DNA from 4 places in the Microbacterium sp. NPDC056057 genome. Region 2 is predicted to be linked to each of the others. Evidence: predicted binding sites of a transcription regulator. Region 2 holds the regulator's gene; each other region holds the start of a gene.
What was found. Region 2 encodes LexA, which represses DNA repair genes until DNA is damaged. Its sites were predicted from a motif close to TCGAACANNTGTTCGA; they were not measured.
Positions count from the first base shown of each region.

Region 1: the regulator LexA is predicted to act here: its motif matches at 2,124-2,139, upstream of ACFC1K_RS10560 (DUF222 domain-containing protein).
Region 3: the regulator LexA is predicted to act here: its motif matches at 1,757-1,772, upstream of ACFC1K_RS10680 (DUF222 domain-containing protein).
Region 4: the regulator LexA is predicted to act here: its motif matches at 1,615-1,630, upstream of ACFC1K_RS06330 (DUF222 domain-containing protein).

Region 1 is NZ_JBHJWS010000002.1:608,192-611,617, reverse strand. Features, by position in the region: gene ACFC1K_RS10575 (lysostaphin resistance A-like protein) at 1-557, shown strand, start outside; gene ACFC1K_RS10570 (LPXTG cell wall anchor domain-containing protein) at 751-1,287, shown strand; gene ACFC1K_RS10565 (lysostaphin resistance A-like protein) at 1,362-2,063, shown strand; gene ACFC1K_RS10560 (DUF222 domain-containing protein) at 2,169-3,426, shown strand, end outside.
Region 2 is NZ_JBHJWS010000005.1:32,329-35,754, reverse strand. Features, by position in the region: gene metE (5-methyltetrahydropteroyltriglutamate--homocysteine S-methyltransferase) at 1-588, shown strand, start outside; gene ACFC1K_RS18845 (hypothetical protein) at 585-2,105, opposite strand; gene lexA (transcriptional repressor LexA) at 2,216-2,896, opposite strand; gene ACFC1K_RS18835 (LysM peptidoglycan-binding domain-containing protein) at 3,160-3,426, shown strand, end outside.
Region 3 is NZ_JBHJWS010000002.1:632,203-635,628, reverse strand. Features, by position in the region: gene ACFC1K_RS10685 (nucleotidyltransferase family protein) at 1-241, opposite strand, end outside; gene ACFC1K_RS10680 (DUF222 domain-containing protein) at 328-1,725, opposite strand; gene ACFC1K_RS10675 (VanZ family protein) at 2,123-2,527, shown strand; gene ACFC1K_RS10670 (hypothetical protein) at 2,661-3,426, shown strand, end outside.
Region 4 is NZ_JBHJWS010000001.1:1,494,508-1,497,933, reverse strand. Features, by position in the region: gene ACFC1K_RS06345 (LLM class F420-dependent oxidoreductase) at 1-222, shown strand, start outside; gene ACFC1K_RS06340 (EthD family reductase) at 226-540, opposite strand; gene ACFC1K_RS06335 (DUF2306 domain-containing protein) at 708-1,433, opposite strand; gene ACFC1K_RS06330 (DUF222 domain-containing protein) at 1,764-2,978, shown strand; gene ACFC1K_RS06325 (nucleoside deaminase) at 3,075-3,426, opposite strand, start outside.

The DNA of each region.
Region 1 (3,426 bases), on a different contig from region 2:
CCATCGTCTGGATCGGGATGCTGCTGCCCATCGTGTGGGCCTTCACCCGGTCGCGTCCGATCGGGCTGCTGCGAGTGCGAGCGGTGGATGTGCTCTACGGGGTCGTGCTCGGCGCGCTGCTGCGGACGACGCAGGGATGGATCGAGGGACTCGACGGGACGCCGGCGGAGTGGCCGGGCCTCGTGCAGGTGGGTGGCTCGGTGCCGCTGTCCTCTGTGATCTTCGACGTCGTCGGGCCCGTGGTCGTGGTGCCGGTGGTCGAGGAGTTCTTCTTCCGCGCCGTCGTGCTGGTGTCGCTGTACACGGTGCTGCGCCGCCCGTTCGGCAAGCTCACCGCCGGCCTCGCTGCGGCGCTCGGCTCGACGGCACTGTTCGTCGTGATGCACGGGATCTCCGGCGCCGCGGACGTGAGCGAGGTCGTCTCGCTGTCGTTGCTGGGCCTGGTGTGCGCTTTGCTCGTCTTGTTGACCGGGCGAATCTGGGGCGCCGTGCTCGTGCACGTCGTCTACAACGGCTCGTACCTCGCGCTGGCGGTGCTCGCGACGGCAATGACCTAGGTCATTTCGCATTTCGCTCAGTCTTGTCCCCCAAAGGGGGGACAAATGCGACAACTTGTTACCTTTTGGAAACGCCTCGCCCTCTCATCGAACTCTCAGAATGGGATATGGTGTTCCAAGTCGGCCCCTCGGGCGAACGTTTGCCGACAAAAAATCCGCCGATGACGCGCACATAACTCGGGAGATCTCCGCCATGTTCAAGAAGACTGCTGCCGCGCTCGCCGTGGCTGGCCTGCTCGTCCTCGGAGGCGCTGGGGCAGCCTCCGCTGATTACCCGTCTGACACCGCCGTGACCGCAGGTTCGGCGACCATCACCGTCGGCGGCTCGACCACCGTCACCGCGTCGGGTCTTGGGGACCTCGAGAGCGTCTTCTTCGCCGTCAGCGGCGGCGCCGGCGGTTCGCTGTCGTCGATCGTCCTGGCCAGCAGCGGCGGATCGACGGTGGAGAAGCCCGTCACCAACGGCTCGGCTTCCGCCACCTTCACCGCCACCGCGGTCGGCACGTACAACGTCAGCGTCTCGGACGGCGAGACCACGATCGGCCAGACCACGATCACCGTGACCGCCGCCAGCACCTCCGGTGGTGGCACCGGCGGCTCCGGCCAGCTGCCCGCGACCGGTGGCGAGGTCCCCGGCGCGATCATCTGGCTCGGCGTCGGCGCGATCGGCCTCGGTGGCATCGCGGTCGCAGCAGCCGTCGCCCGCCGTCGCGCAGCCGGCAACCGCTGATCAACGACTCCTCGAAGACCCCGGGCGCCCGCCCGGGGTCTTCGGCTTTCTCCAGCCACCTCGGGAGTGTGAAGGTGAAGGATTCGAACGGGCGCGAGTGGCAGCATCCGTGGGCGGCCGTCGCGGTCGCCGCGGTCGGAGCGCTGCTCGTCGCGGTCGTGATCCTGTGGCTGCCGTCGCTGCATTCGGCGCTGCTGCGATGGCCGGCGGTGGTGGTCGGGATCATCGACCTGGTGCTGCTGTCGGCGCCCCTGCTCGGGGCGGTGATCATCGCCGTGCGGGTGTCAGGAGACCGGTTCGCAACGGCGGTCGGGCTCCGAGGGTTCTCGTGGATCGACCTCGTCGCCGGTTTGGGTGTCGGGTTGGTGGCGCGGGGACTGGTCGAGCTCGTCGCACCCTCCGCTGGTGGTGGGTTCCTAGGGGGTGCAGCGGACGCGATGGCGGCCACGACCGTGGCTCTCGCAGGGGCCGTGCTCGTGACTCCCTTGATAGAGGAGCTGTTCTTCCGCGGATTGCTGCAGCGCGCGCTCGGTGATGCCCTCGCGGGAGCGGGCCGGCTCGTCGCCGGTGTGGTGGCTGTGTTGATCGCTACGGCGATCTTCACCGGGCTGCACGTGCTCGCGGCGGGGGAGTTCGTGCCGGTCGGGCTGCTGCTCGGCACCGTAGTCGTGGGGCTGGGGTGCGGCGCGCTGACCCTGCTGACCGGAAGGCTCGCCGGAGCCTTGATCGCGCACGTCGTCTTCAACGCGATCGGGGCGGCGCTGCTGCTCTGGTGAGGGGGTGGGGCGCAGCATCCATTCCTCTCTTATATGCCGGCCGGCTGTCGTTCAAGAGGTGCGAACAGAGATTCGAATGTCTGAGGTAGCTGACATGCTTCAGGTATGAACATCCTCACCGATCTGCAGGGCCGGCTCGACCGGCTCGCGGCATGGTCGGAGCTGGATGTCGACGCAGAGGCGCTCCCATCGAGCGCGGCGCGGTTGAGCGATGCGTCGGTGCTCGAGATCCTCGCCGAGGTCGGCGCGATCGCGAACGACGCCGACCGGTTGCAGGCGGTGCTCGCCGGTGTCGCTGCGACGAGGTCGTCGCGCGACCGAGGGCAGGGCGGACTCGCCGCAGGGCAGGGGTTCTCGACTCCCGAGAAGCTGATCCAGTCGATCACGGGCGGCACGAGGGCCGACGCGGTGCGGCAGGTGCGGGTCGGCACGTCGCTGGTGGAGGGGGTGGATGCTGCGACCCCTGCGTTCGTCCCTGGGGCTGGGGCTGGGGTTGGGGTTGCGGGCGATGGGCTTCCGGCGGTCGGTGACGGCGGCGAGGGCGGGGTGGGCGCAGGGCTTCCGGGGTCTGGGGCCGAGGATGACTTCGGTGGCGGCGCGGGTGCGCAGGCCGAGTCGCCGGCGCGCGTCGTGGCGTGGGATGAGCCGCTGCGGCGAGGGCTGCTCGACGGGCGGCTGACGACGGCGCAGCATGACGCGATCCGGCGTGGCCTCGGGGTGCCCGGCGTCACGATCGCGGCACGCGGGGCGGATGCCGTGCCTGGCGCGGGCGGGGAGCCGGGGCCAGGGGCGGGAGCGATGCCGCCCTCCCCTGCGGACCCGGTTGAAGAGCCAGCGCGCGAAGCGATGGTTCGCGAGGCGTGGATGCTTGCGGCCGAAGCGCTCGCGGCGGAGGCGTCAGGCCTTCCGGTGGAGGAGTTGGCGAAGCGCGCGCGCACCATGCGAGACATGCTCGACCCGGTCGGGGCTGAAGAAAGGTACGCGGGGCGGTTCGACGGCCGCGGATTCCGGATGTGGACCGATGCGGACGGGCAGGACCGCAGCACGATCGCCTTCGACGATGAGATGGGGGCGTTCGTCCGGTCCATGCTGGCCGCGGGCCTGCGTCCGCGGCGAGGCGGCCCTCGCTTCATGACAGATGAAGAGCGGGCGGCCGCGGCGGACCTGATCGACGACCCGCGCACGAACGACCAGCTCGCCTATGACCTGCTGATGGACATCATCCGAGCCGGCGCGCTCGCTGAGGCCAAGAGCGTGTTCGGCTCGCGGCAGCCGGGCGTGCGGATGGTCGTCGTGAAAGACGCCGGCCCCCGCGATGCGTTCGGACGGCCGCTCGCGGTCGGTCATGACATGGACGGCGGAT
Region 2 (3,426 bases):
GTCCGCGACGACCAGCCGCTCGGCGAGACGGCGAACCAGGTGGCGCTGGCGCTGCGGGATGAGATCGCCGACCTCGAGGGCGCGGGCATCCGCGTCATCCAGGTCGACGAGCCGGCGCTGCGGGAGCTCCTTCCCCTCAAGGCGGCGGACCAGCCCGCCTACCTCGAGTGGTCGGTCGGCTCGTTCCGCCTCGCGACCGCGGGTGCCGCGCCGGCGACGCAGGTGCACACCCACCTCTGCTACTCGGAGTTCGACGTGGTCATCGACGCGATCGCGGCCCTCGACGCCGACGTGACCTCGATCGAGGCCGCCCGCAGCCGCGGTGAAGTGATCGGCGACATCCGGGCGTCGGGCTTCGCGGCCGGGATCGGCCCGGGCGTCTACGACATCCACTCGCCGCGCGTGCCCTCGGTCGACGAGATCACCGATCTGCTGGACCGCACGGTCGGCGAGCTCTCCCTGCGGCGCGTCTGGGTCAACCCCGACTGCGGGCTCAAGACGCGGGGGTACGACGAGACGGTCGCATCGCTTCGGAATCTCGTCGAGGCGACCGGACTCGTGCGGGAGCGCGTCGGCGTCAGCCTCTAGGCGCGGGGCTTCTTCCCGGATGCCTCGGCGGGCGCGGATGCGCCGGTCGAGGCATCCCCGGCGTCGGGGATGACCTCCGTGTCGTTGTCGTCCTCGACGACCACCGAGTCGGCGTCGATGACGAGGGTGTCGGCGGTGCCGTCGACGTCGGCGTCCTTGGCATCGACGGCCTCCGCGACCGCCACCGCCTCGTCGGGGCGGACCTGCAGCAGCTCGAGGATCCAGGTCACGACGAGCGCGACGATGAGCACGAGGAAGACGTCGCCGGCCGACAGCGGTCGCAGCGCGAACAGCCAGATGACGGCGAGGACGATGATGAGCGTGCGCACCAGGGTGCGGTAGCGGTAGAGCCAGCCGCCGAAGCGTCCGGTGCCGAAGCCGTGACTCGCCAGCTGCCGGCGTGCGGACGCGTTGAGGCTCGCGACGGCCTGGCGTGAGCGCACGGCGGGCGTCCAGCGTCCGGCGAACCAGCCGAGGATCGCGATGACGACGCCGAGCAGCACGGCGATGGCCGCGGTCTGCTGCATCGCGCCGACGAGGCTCTGGTACACGACGTCGAGCGCCGTGACCGAGAGGCCGAGCTGTGCGGCCGTCTGCCCGATGACCGGGTATCCGACGGCGAACGCGATCGCCAGAGCACCGCCGCCGAGCGCGAACCCGATGCCCGAGCCGAGCACCGCCGTGCTCCGGCGGCGCGCGATGAGAATGCCGAGCACGAAGAGCCCGATCGTGATGATCGGCAGCCACCAGCCCAGGGCCGTGGCGAGGGCGTAGGTGGTGCGGATGGTCACGAGGGTGTCGCCGGTGCCGATGATGATGACCTTGTCGACGGCCGGGATCAGCTGCGCGATGCCGACGCCGCGATCGATGAGGTTCTGCTTGACGCGCTCGACGATCGCCCCGAGCTGGATGCCGAGGCCTTGGTCGTTCATCACCACGATGCCGCCGCCGTCGGACGTGGCCGCGGCGGTCAGGGCGCGGTGGGCGGCGCGGGTGGTCGCCGTCCAGGTGTCGGCGAAGGCGTCCGACTCGACGACGCGCGTGACGGTCTGCGTGAGGAGGTTCTGGAGTCCCTCCGCGGCCGGTGCCTGAAGCAGCTTGAGGGCCTGTGATGCGCGCGGCGGCAGCCCGAGCTGATCGATGCCGTCGAAGACGTTGGCCGTCAGCTCCTCGAAATCGACCTGGGCCTGCACGGCCTCGACGGTCTCGACGATGATCATCTGCTGCACGGCGGGGTCGTCGGCGAGCGGGGCCAGCGTCTGCACGAACGCGGCCTCGTCGACGAGCTCCAGCCGCGCCCACGCGGTGACGATCGAGATCGGGACGAGGATCGACGCGATCACGATGCACAGCGCGGAGAAGAACGCGCGCCAGCCGCTGCCGGCCGGTCGGCTCGCCGCCCTGACCGCGGCCGGTGCGGGTTCCGTGCCCGCTTTGAGCAGCGCGTTCTCGGCCTCGAGCGCCTCCAGACGCGCCTGGAGGTCGGAAACGTCGAGCGAGGGCGTTGCGGCGGTCATTCCCCCCTTATAGCGCCTGGTCGTGATCCACCGCCACCCACCGCACCGGTTGGTGTCGAACTGTGCCTGAACGGTGGTCGAAGACGTGACCCGACGCGTACCCGAAAGCGTCAGACAGCGCGCAGCACCGCGACGACCTTGCCGAGCACGGTGGCGTCGTCGCCCAGGATCGGCTCGAACGCGGAGTTGCGGGGGAGGAGCCAGGTGTGGCCGTCGCGCTGGCGGAACGTCTTCACGGTCGCCTCGCCGTCGAGCATCGCGGCGACGATGTCGCCGTTGTCGGCGGTGGCCTGCGATCGCACCACGACCCAGTCGCCGTCGCAGATCGCGGCGTCGATCATCGACTCACCGGAGACCTTGAGCATGAACAGGTCGCCCTTGCCGACGAGCTGGCGCGGGAGGGGGAAGATCTCCTCCACCTGCTGCTCGGCCGTGATGGGTACGCCCGCGGCGATGCGGCCGACCAGCGGCACGAGCGCGGCGTCGCCGACCGACGGCGCGGCGTCGGCGGGGCTCTCGGTGGCGGTCCCGGGCAGGTCGATGAGGACCTCCATGGCGCGGGTCTTGCCCGCGTCGCGCCGCAGGTAACCGCTCAGCTCGAGCTGGTTGAGCTGGTGCGTGACGCTCGACAGCGACTTGAGGCCGACCGCATCGCCGATCTCGCGCATGCTGGGCGGGTAGCCGTGGCGGGCGATCGAGCGCTGGATCACTTCGAGGATCGCGAGCTGCTTCTCGCTCAGGCTCTTGCGCCGGCGGGTCTGGGGCTTCTCTCGCCCGGCCGCGTCGCTCATCTTCCGGCTCCGTCCTGCGCTCGGCCGCCGAGCGCTGTTTCTTCGAATGTCGGAGGCCCGTGGTGGGGTTCTCGTATCGAAACCGTATCCGGATCCCCGGCGTTGAGGTGGCAACCTCGCCGCGTGTCGCGTTCGAGAGATCGACGTCGGAACCCGGTATTGACATCGTACAGACTCGAAGATAGCTTCGGAAGAGAGGTTCGTATTCTTCACTCCCGGCCGAGTGGAGAATGCGAATCTCTCCCCATCAGGAGGAGACGAGCATGACCGCGATCGACTTCACGACGTCCGTCCCGTCGCCGGCCCGCGCCGCCGGCGCCGCAGCCCAGCGCGCCACGCGTGCCGTGGCCGGACGATCAACGCGTCTGCGGTTGACGATGCGCGGTCGTCGCGTGCTCGCCGTGCTGGCCGCTCTTCCGGCTGTGATCGCCCTGAGCGTCGCGGTGCTCGGCGGCGGCGCGGCGCTCGCCTCGCGCGACGCGGGCGCTCCCGCCGGTTCGTTCAGCACCGTCACCGTCGCGCCCGGCGAA
Region 3 (3,426 bases), on a different contig from region 2:
TCCACCCGGACTCCGCGATCGCCGCGCACAGCTCCTCGAATCGCGACGGCTCCACGAGCACGTCGACGTCGGCCGACACCCGCTCCTCGCGGAGGCCGTGGAGGTGCAGTGCAGGCCCCTTGATGAGGAGGGCACGGATGCCTCGCCTCTCGGCCAGCGCGCACACCCAGGCGGCGGCGAGCTCGTCGGCCTCGTCGAGGCGGAGCAGAACCGTCGCGTCGGTCGAGACATCGGTGGGCACGGGCCCACGATAACGGGCGCCCCTTCTGCGCTTCGCCGGCTGAGGCAGCCCCGAGCCCGGACGCGCGCGGCCCGCCCGCTCGCCGGTCAGACGGCGGCGAAGTCGTAGCGAGCGCGCCCGCCGAGGCGCGGAGTGCGTGCGGGGTCGACGTACGCGGGTGGGATGAGCCACACCTTCGCTTTTCGGCCGGTACCTGCGACCTGTACGTCCCACCCGTTGTCGTGTATCCGGTGGTGACACGATTCGCAGAGCAGTACGCCGTTGTCGAGGTCTGTCGGGCCGGCGTCCCGCATCCACCAGCGGATGTGATGCACCTTCGTGAACTGGGGCGGAAGCCCGCACCCGGTGCACCCGCCGTCGCGCTCGCCGAGGGCGAGCTTCTGAGACTTGGAGTAGAGGCGTCGTTCGCGACCCCAGTCGAGGATCTCGCTGTCGCCACCGAGCACAACGGGGATCACCGAGGCGCTCGACGCGAGCTTGCGGGCGGCGGAGGCGGAGATCGGGGCGTCGATGCCGTCGATCTCTGCCGTGCCGATGCCCTCGCGAAGGGTCTCGAGGTCCATGCGGACGACCACCGTCACACCGTTCAGAGGGAGGTCCTTCTCATCGCACCCGAGCACGTGCTCGCAGATGCTCACGAACGCGTCGGCCTGCATCTGCGGGATCGTGCGGCGCTCAGCATCCGTCGTCTCATCGAGCAGGGGCGTCGCAGGCGAATCGGGCGACGGCGCGACGCGGGCGTTCTCGGCGTCTCGCTGGGCGCGGAGCTTCGCGGTGACCATGCCTTCGAGCGCCGTCACGACCGGCGCGCCGCTCACTGGGTCGAACTTGCCGGTGACGATGATCATGCCCGAGCGATCGCGGCGGATGGTCAGCGCCGTCTCGGCTGCCAGCTCCGCTTCGCGGGGCTCGACGCCGTCGGGGTCGAGCCAGGCCTCGGCGCGGAGGATGAGCTTCGACAGGGCGTCGAGGGGGAGTCCGGCGGCCTGATCGACGAGGAGCTTCTCGGCCTCGTCGACCTTCTCGGCGCCGGCGCGGATCGAGACGCGGTCGAGCATCGCGATGATCGCCGACGCCGCCTGCGCGCCGATACGGCCGTCGCTCAGACCCTGCCCGACGTGCGGATGCCGGGCGGGTGCCTTGTCGCCTGAGAGCAGCATGCGCGGAGTCGTGGCCTCGCCGACCTTCACGAGCCGGGCGGCATCGCCGGTGGTCGTGCCCATCGTCGCCGCGATGAACTGCGTGGGATTGCGGAAGCCCTGGATCTTCGCGAGGCTGTCGGGCCCGAGCTCGGGCCGCGACTGGCGCTGGATCTCGGACGCCACCAGCGCCTGAACGCTCTCGGCGAGACGTTTGCCGCGCCCGATCTGCTCGTTGAGGGCGATCAGCTCGGCCGGCGCGAGCGATGCGATGTCGCGCCCGTCAGGCAGGATTCCCCGCGCAACGTCGATCGCCTCGGCGAGGGACGACAGTGCGCTGGTCATGCGTTCAGCCTATCGGAGGCTAGGCCGAGTGTCAAAGATTTGTTCGAATCAGTTTACCCATCGGACTGCTCGCCCGAATATGGGAGTGGCTGCTCGAAGACGGCAGTCGTTCGTCGATCCGCTGCCGCTTAGCAGCCGTTTCGCCAGTTGCGTCCGAGTCGCAGCAGTCGCACATCCGATTCCGAAGCCTCTCGAGCGTCGACGATCTCCGATTCGAAACTCATGCAACTCTCGAAGAAATGTTCCATATGTCGACGCCCACTCTCACCCGCACCCGCTGCCGAGTAGAATCGCCGCACTGCGCGGCAGCGTCGCGGCGCCCGATCGAGGGGAGTTCGCCATCACCGATGCGCCGACCCTCGCGCCCGCGCAACCATCCACCGCGGCCGTCGCAACATTGCATCTGCGTCGCACGCAGGGGCGAGGCATCCGTCTGCTCGTCATCTATGGCGTGCTGCTCGCACTCATCGCGTTCTGGCCGGTACCGGTGGATCGCGGCGCTTCCGCCCTCCTCGCGGCGATCACGCGGGCGGTTCCGTGGCTGACGTACGACCTCATCGAGACGACCGCGAACGTCGCGCTGTTCGTGCCGTTCGGGGTGCTGCTGGCGCTCGTGCTTCCGCTGCATCGAGGACTCGTGGTGCCGATGGCCCTCGCCACCACCCTTGTCATCGAGTCGGGGCAGGCGCTGCTCCTCTCCGAGCGCACGCCGAGCATGCGCGACATCGTCGCCAACGTGCTGGGCGCGGCCATCGGCCTCGCGATCGTGCATCTGATGGAGCGGCGCCGGATTCCGGATTGACGGATGCTGCGCCGCTGGGCCCCGGCGTGTGCAGGCAGTCTTCCGCACTGGCGTGCGCAGTGGTATCTCTAGTCCCACGGCGCATCATCTGGGGGCGCTGTGTTCGGGGGCTTCGCGAAGCGGCGGAGGAATCATGGCTGGACTCGTTCTGCTGGCGCAGATCCAAGACGGTGACGAAGTCGCCTCCGACAGCGCGACGCCCACACTGGCGGCGCCGAGCGGTGCGACGATCACCTGGACGGTGACGGCCGATGGGGGGACTCTGCGCGAGTGCGTGCTCGACGGAGGGGGTGCACGAACTCGCATCCCGGTGAAAGACGACAAGGGCGAGGTGACGCTGCCGGTTGATACGGCCGGTGAGTACAAGGCGGTGGGCAAAGACGCCAATGGCGCCGACGTCGAGAGCCTCCCGATCACACTCGAGATCACGGAGGACGAGGGGGACGGCGGGGGGAACGGCGGCGGCCCGCCACCACCAGTCGGCAAGGTGATCGAGACCGACACGGGCTACTACGACGAGGTGTTCGCTGTGATCGTCGGCCTGCTGACGGTGGCGGCGACCGCGGTCGTCGTGTGGAGCGCGTGGACGGCCATCGGGCGGTTCGGGATCGATGTGGCGCCGCAGACGATCGCCGAAGGCACCGAGGTCAACGGCACGTGGGGGCAGCGGGCGCTTGCCGTGCTGCTCGTGTTCATGCTGGCCGTGGGTGCCGTGATGCTGATCGTCGGCGCCGCCCTCGCGGCTCTCGAGACGCGCGGACGGCTGAAGGGCAGGAAAGACGGCAGCCTCAAGACACGGGCGGGAGTGGACCTCGAGGGGTGGAGCAAGTTCGTCGAGGCGGTGCGCACCACGCGCGGATCGGTCGTGGTCGCGGTGTCGGGTCTGATCATCGTCGTGA
Region 4 (3,426 bases), on a different contig from region 2:
GCATCCGTGTCCGAACTCGACCGGCGTGCCGAGAACCTCGGCCGCACCGTCGACGAACTGCGCGGCGACGTGAACATCGTCGGCACCCGCGACGAGATCGTTGCGAAGGTCGAGCGGCTGGTGGCGATCGGCGCGCAGCGCGTCTACTTCCAGATCATGGACCTGCAGGACGTCTCACACGTCGAGTACCTCGGCGAGGTGCTCCCCCACCTCCCCCGCTGACGCTCAGGGCAGGGCCCATTCCTCGGGGCTGAAGAGCATCACGAAGCCCCCGTCGGCGAAGTGGGCGATGTCAGCCGCTGCGGCCTGCCCTTCGGGCGAGCCGAGCGCCGCCAACGCCGAGTCCCGGGATTCGAAGAGGAGTTCGCCCATCACGTAGAACTCCGGAGCGGTCCCGTCGAGCGAGTCGGTGCGCCCCGCGCTGAGTCGGACCAGCCCGGGGATCCGAGCGGCGATGGGCATGTGGGTGTTCCGGTAATACTCGTCGAAGGCCGCCGGATCGGCGGGGTGCCGGTATCCGACATTGATGCGATAGGTCACGTGGATTGCCCCCTGCCTCGTGGGGGTGCAGGATCCCGGAGTCGGGTCCGGCACTTCCCGGTGAGTTGTGCCCCGTAACCGCTGATTGTGGCCCCAGGTCGACGCGCGCGCCAGAGGGTGCCCGTCGACGTCGGCGTCTGCGCGCGCGATCAGCTCGGCGAGCGGAGCTAAACCGGCAGGCGGTAGGACGGCAGGCCGCGACGACGGATGAGCCACTCGGCGAAGACGAGATTCGGGAGCCAGCAGAGGAACGGCACCGCGGCGTAGGCGTTCGCGAAGGCGGAGTCGAGTTCCCACGGCTGCCCGAGGAGGAGCGGCGCCATCAGCAGCAACGGCAGCCAGATGCGCAGCATGACGCCGGAGTACGTCAATGCGTAGTTGCGGATCATCCAGGCCTGGTGGCTGGGCACGTCGCGGCGGCGGATCGCACGGTATGCACGCCAGCCGGTGAGGAGCCACAGCACCGCGAGCGCGCCGAATCCGAAGAAGCCGACATAGCCGGCGGGACTCGAAGGCGCGATGATGAGGCCGCCGACCGCGCCGATCCCGACCGCGACCAGGTAGACGCGACCGATCCAGCGGTGCACGCGCGGAGCGCGGGTGCGCAGGCCGCGCCAGAACTGCAGCGGTCCGGTGACGAGCGCCGTCGCTCCGCCGACGATGTGGACGTAGAGGGCTCCCTGGACGAACGGGTGCACCGCCGCGTAGGTCGGGGCGAGCCCCACGTCCTGCCCGGCGAGGTCGGCCAGCGACGCGGTGAAGTACGGCACGGCGGAGTATGCGACGATCGCGAGCGCCGTCAGCAGGACGAACGTCCAGCCGACGCGGGAGCGGATACCGCCCGGCCGTGCGACGGCGGGCGCGGTCCGGACGGGTTCGATGAGGCGAGTCATGGCCGTCACGCTAGGCCCGCAGCCGAGCGGCCCAGCAGGGTGCTGTCCCCCGGATGATGAGGGGCTGACCCCCCGTTTCACCGGCGGGCCGCGGCCTCGCGCAGTAGTCGGGTGCGGTCGCGGGCTTCTGAGAGACGCGACCTTCGCACCGTGCGGTCTCCGAATCTGATGATTGCGAGTTTCGAACATTTGTTCTATACTGGGTCTATGTCGCAGATGCCTCCTCCACCCGAGAGCGAGGCCGGCGCGTGGGCATTCGAAACGCCTGCGGAGGACCGCATCCCGCCGATCCCGGACGCGGTGGATCTGGTGGTGGAGACCGCGACGATGATGTCGGTGTTCGCCGCCGAGCGGCTGATCCGGATCGACGCGATGCGGCGTGAACTGCTGCGTGAGGCGACCGGCCGGGGCGATGGAGTGCGCGACATCGTGGAGCGGTCGATCCGGCTCGAGCTCGCGGCGGCGATGCGCGTCACCGAGTACGCCGCCGGGCGGCTGATCGCACAAGCCGAGGCGCTGGTGCGGCGCTGTTGGTCCGCACTCGATGCGCTCGGTGCCGGCCGTATCACCGAGAAGCACGCCGAGATCATCGCGGACCTCCTCGACGAGGCGCCGCCGGAGCTGCGGGAGAGGCTGCTCGAACGCGCGGTTCCGCTGGCCGAATCGGAGCCGGTGGGCACCTTCCGGCGGGCGCTGCGCACCCTGATCGAGACCGCCCAGGCGACGACCCTGGAGGAACGGCACCAGCACGCGATCCGAGCGCGGCGCATCGTCGTCGAGCGCGGGCAGGATGGCATGGCCGGGCTGTGGATCTTCGCGCCCGAGGTCGAGATCCACGCGATCCACGGCCGTCTCACCCGGATGGCGAAAGCGATCGCACGCGTCGCCGGCGAGAACCGCACCCTCGATCAGCTGCGCGCCGACGTCGCGACAGACCTGCTCGTCGACGGCGCTACCGACCACCTGCCTGCGGAGGCGTCCGGCATCCGCGCGCAGGTCGTCGTCACCGTCCCGGTGCTCGCCCTGCTCGACGACGAGTACGCCAGCGCCGGCGACCCGCCGCTGGTGGAGGGCGTCGGCCCGATCCCACTGTCGAAGGCCCGCGAACTCTGCGGCGGCGACAGCCGGTGGATGCGGGTGCTCACCCACCCCGAGACCGGAATGGTGCTCTCGGTCGGCCGCGACAGTTATCCGCCTCCAGCCCCGTTGAAGAGACTCGTCAGATGGCGCGCCGACCGATGTATGGGCCCCGGGTGTTCGATGCCCGCATCCCGCTGCGAGATCGACCACCAGATCCGCTGGGCCGACGACGGCGAGACCTGCCTCGACAACACCCTCCCGTTCTGCAAAGGACACCACCTCGTCAAAGACAACACCGACTGGCAGGTCCGCCAGCTTGAAGGCTCCGGCGGCGCCGTGGCCTGGACATCCCCCACTGGGCGACGCTACGTCGTGAAACCCGAACGCAAGGTGCCCACCTTGACGGTGCGACCCTCTGCGAGCCCGGATGTCGTCGAGCGGCTGACCGCCGAGGCTCCGTTCTGACGACGACGCGCCCGACTGAAGCTGGAGCGCCATGATGATCACCAGGGCTCGAGCACGCCCGCGCAGCAAGATCTAGATGCCCCGAGGATCCCCGTATCAGCGGCGCGCGTCGAAGAAGCTGCGCAGGAGAGCGGATGCGGCGTCCTCGCGCACGCCCGCGACGACCTCTGCCCGATAGGGCAGGCGCCGGTCGCGCACGACGTCGTACACCGAGCCCGCGGCGCCGGCCTTCTCGTCCCAGGCGCCGAAGACGAGCCGCGAGATGCGCGACTGGAGCACCGCGCCCGCGCACATCACACAGGGCTCGAGGGTCACGACGAGCGTGCATCCCTCGAGGTTCCAGGTGCCGCGGGCGGCTGCCGCCGCGCGAAGAGCCACCACTTCTGCGTGCGCGGTCGGATCGTGCAGGGCCTCGCGGAGGTTGCGGCCCTCGCCGATCACGGTGCCG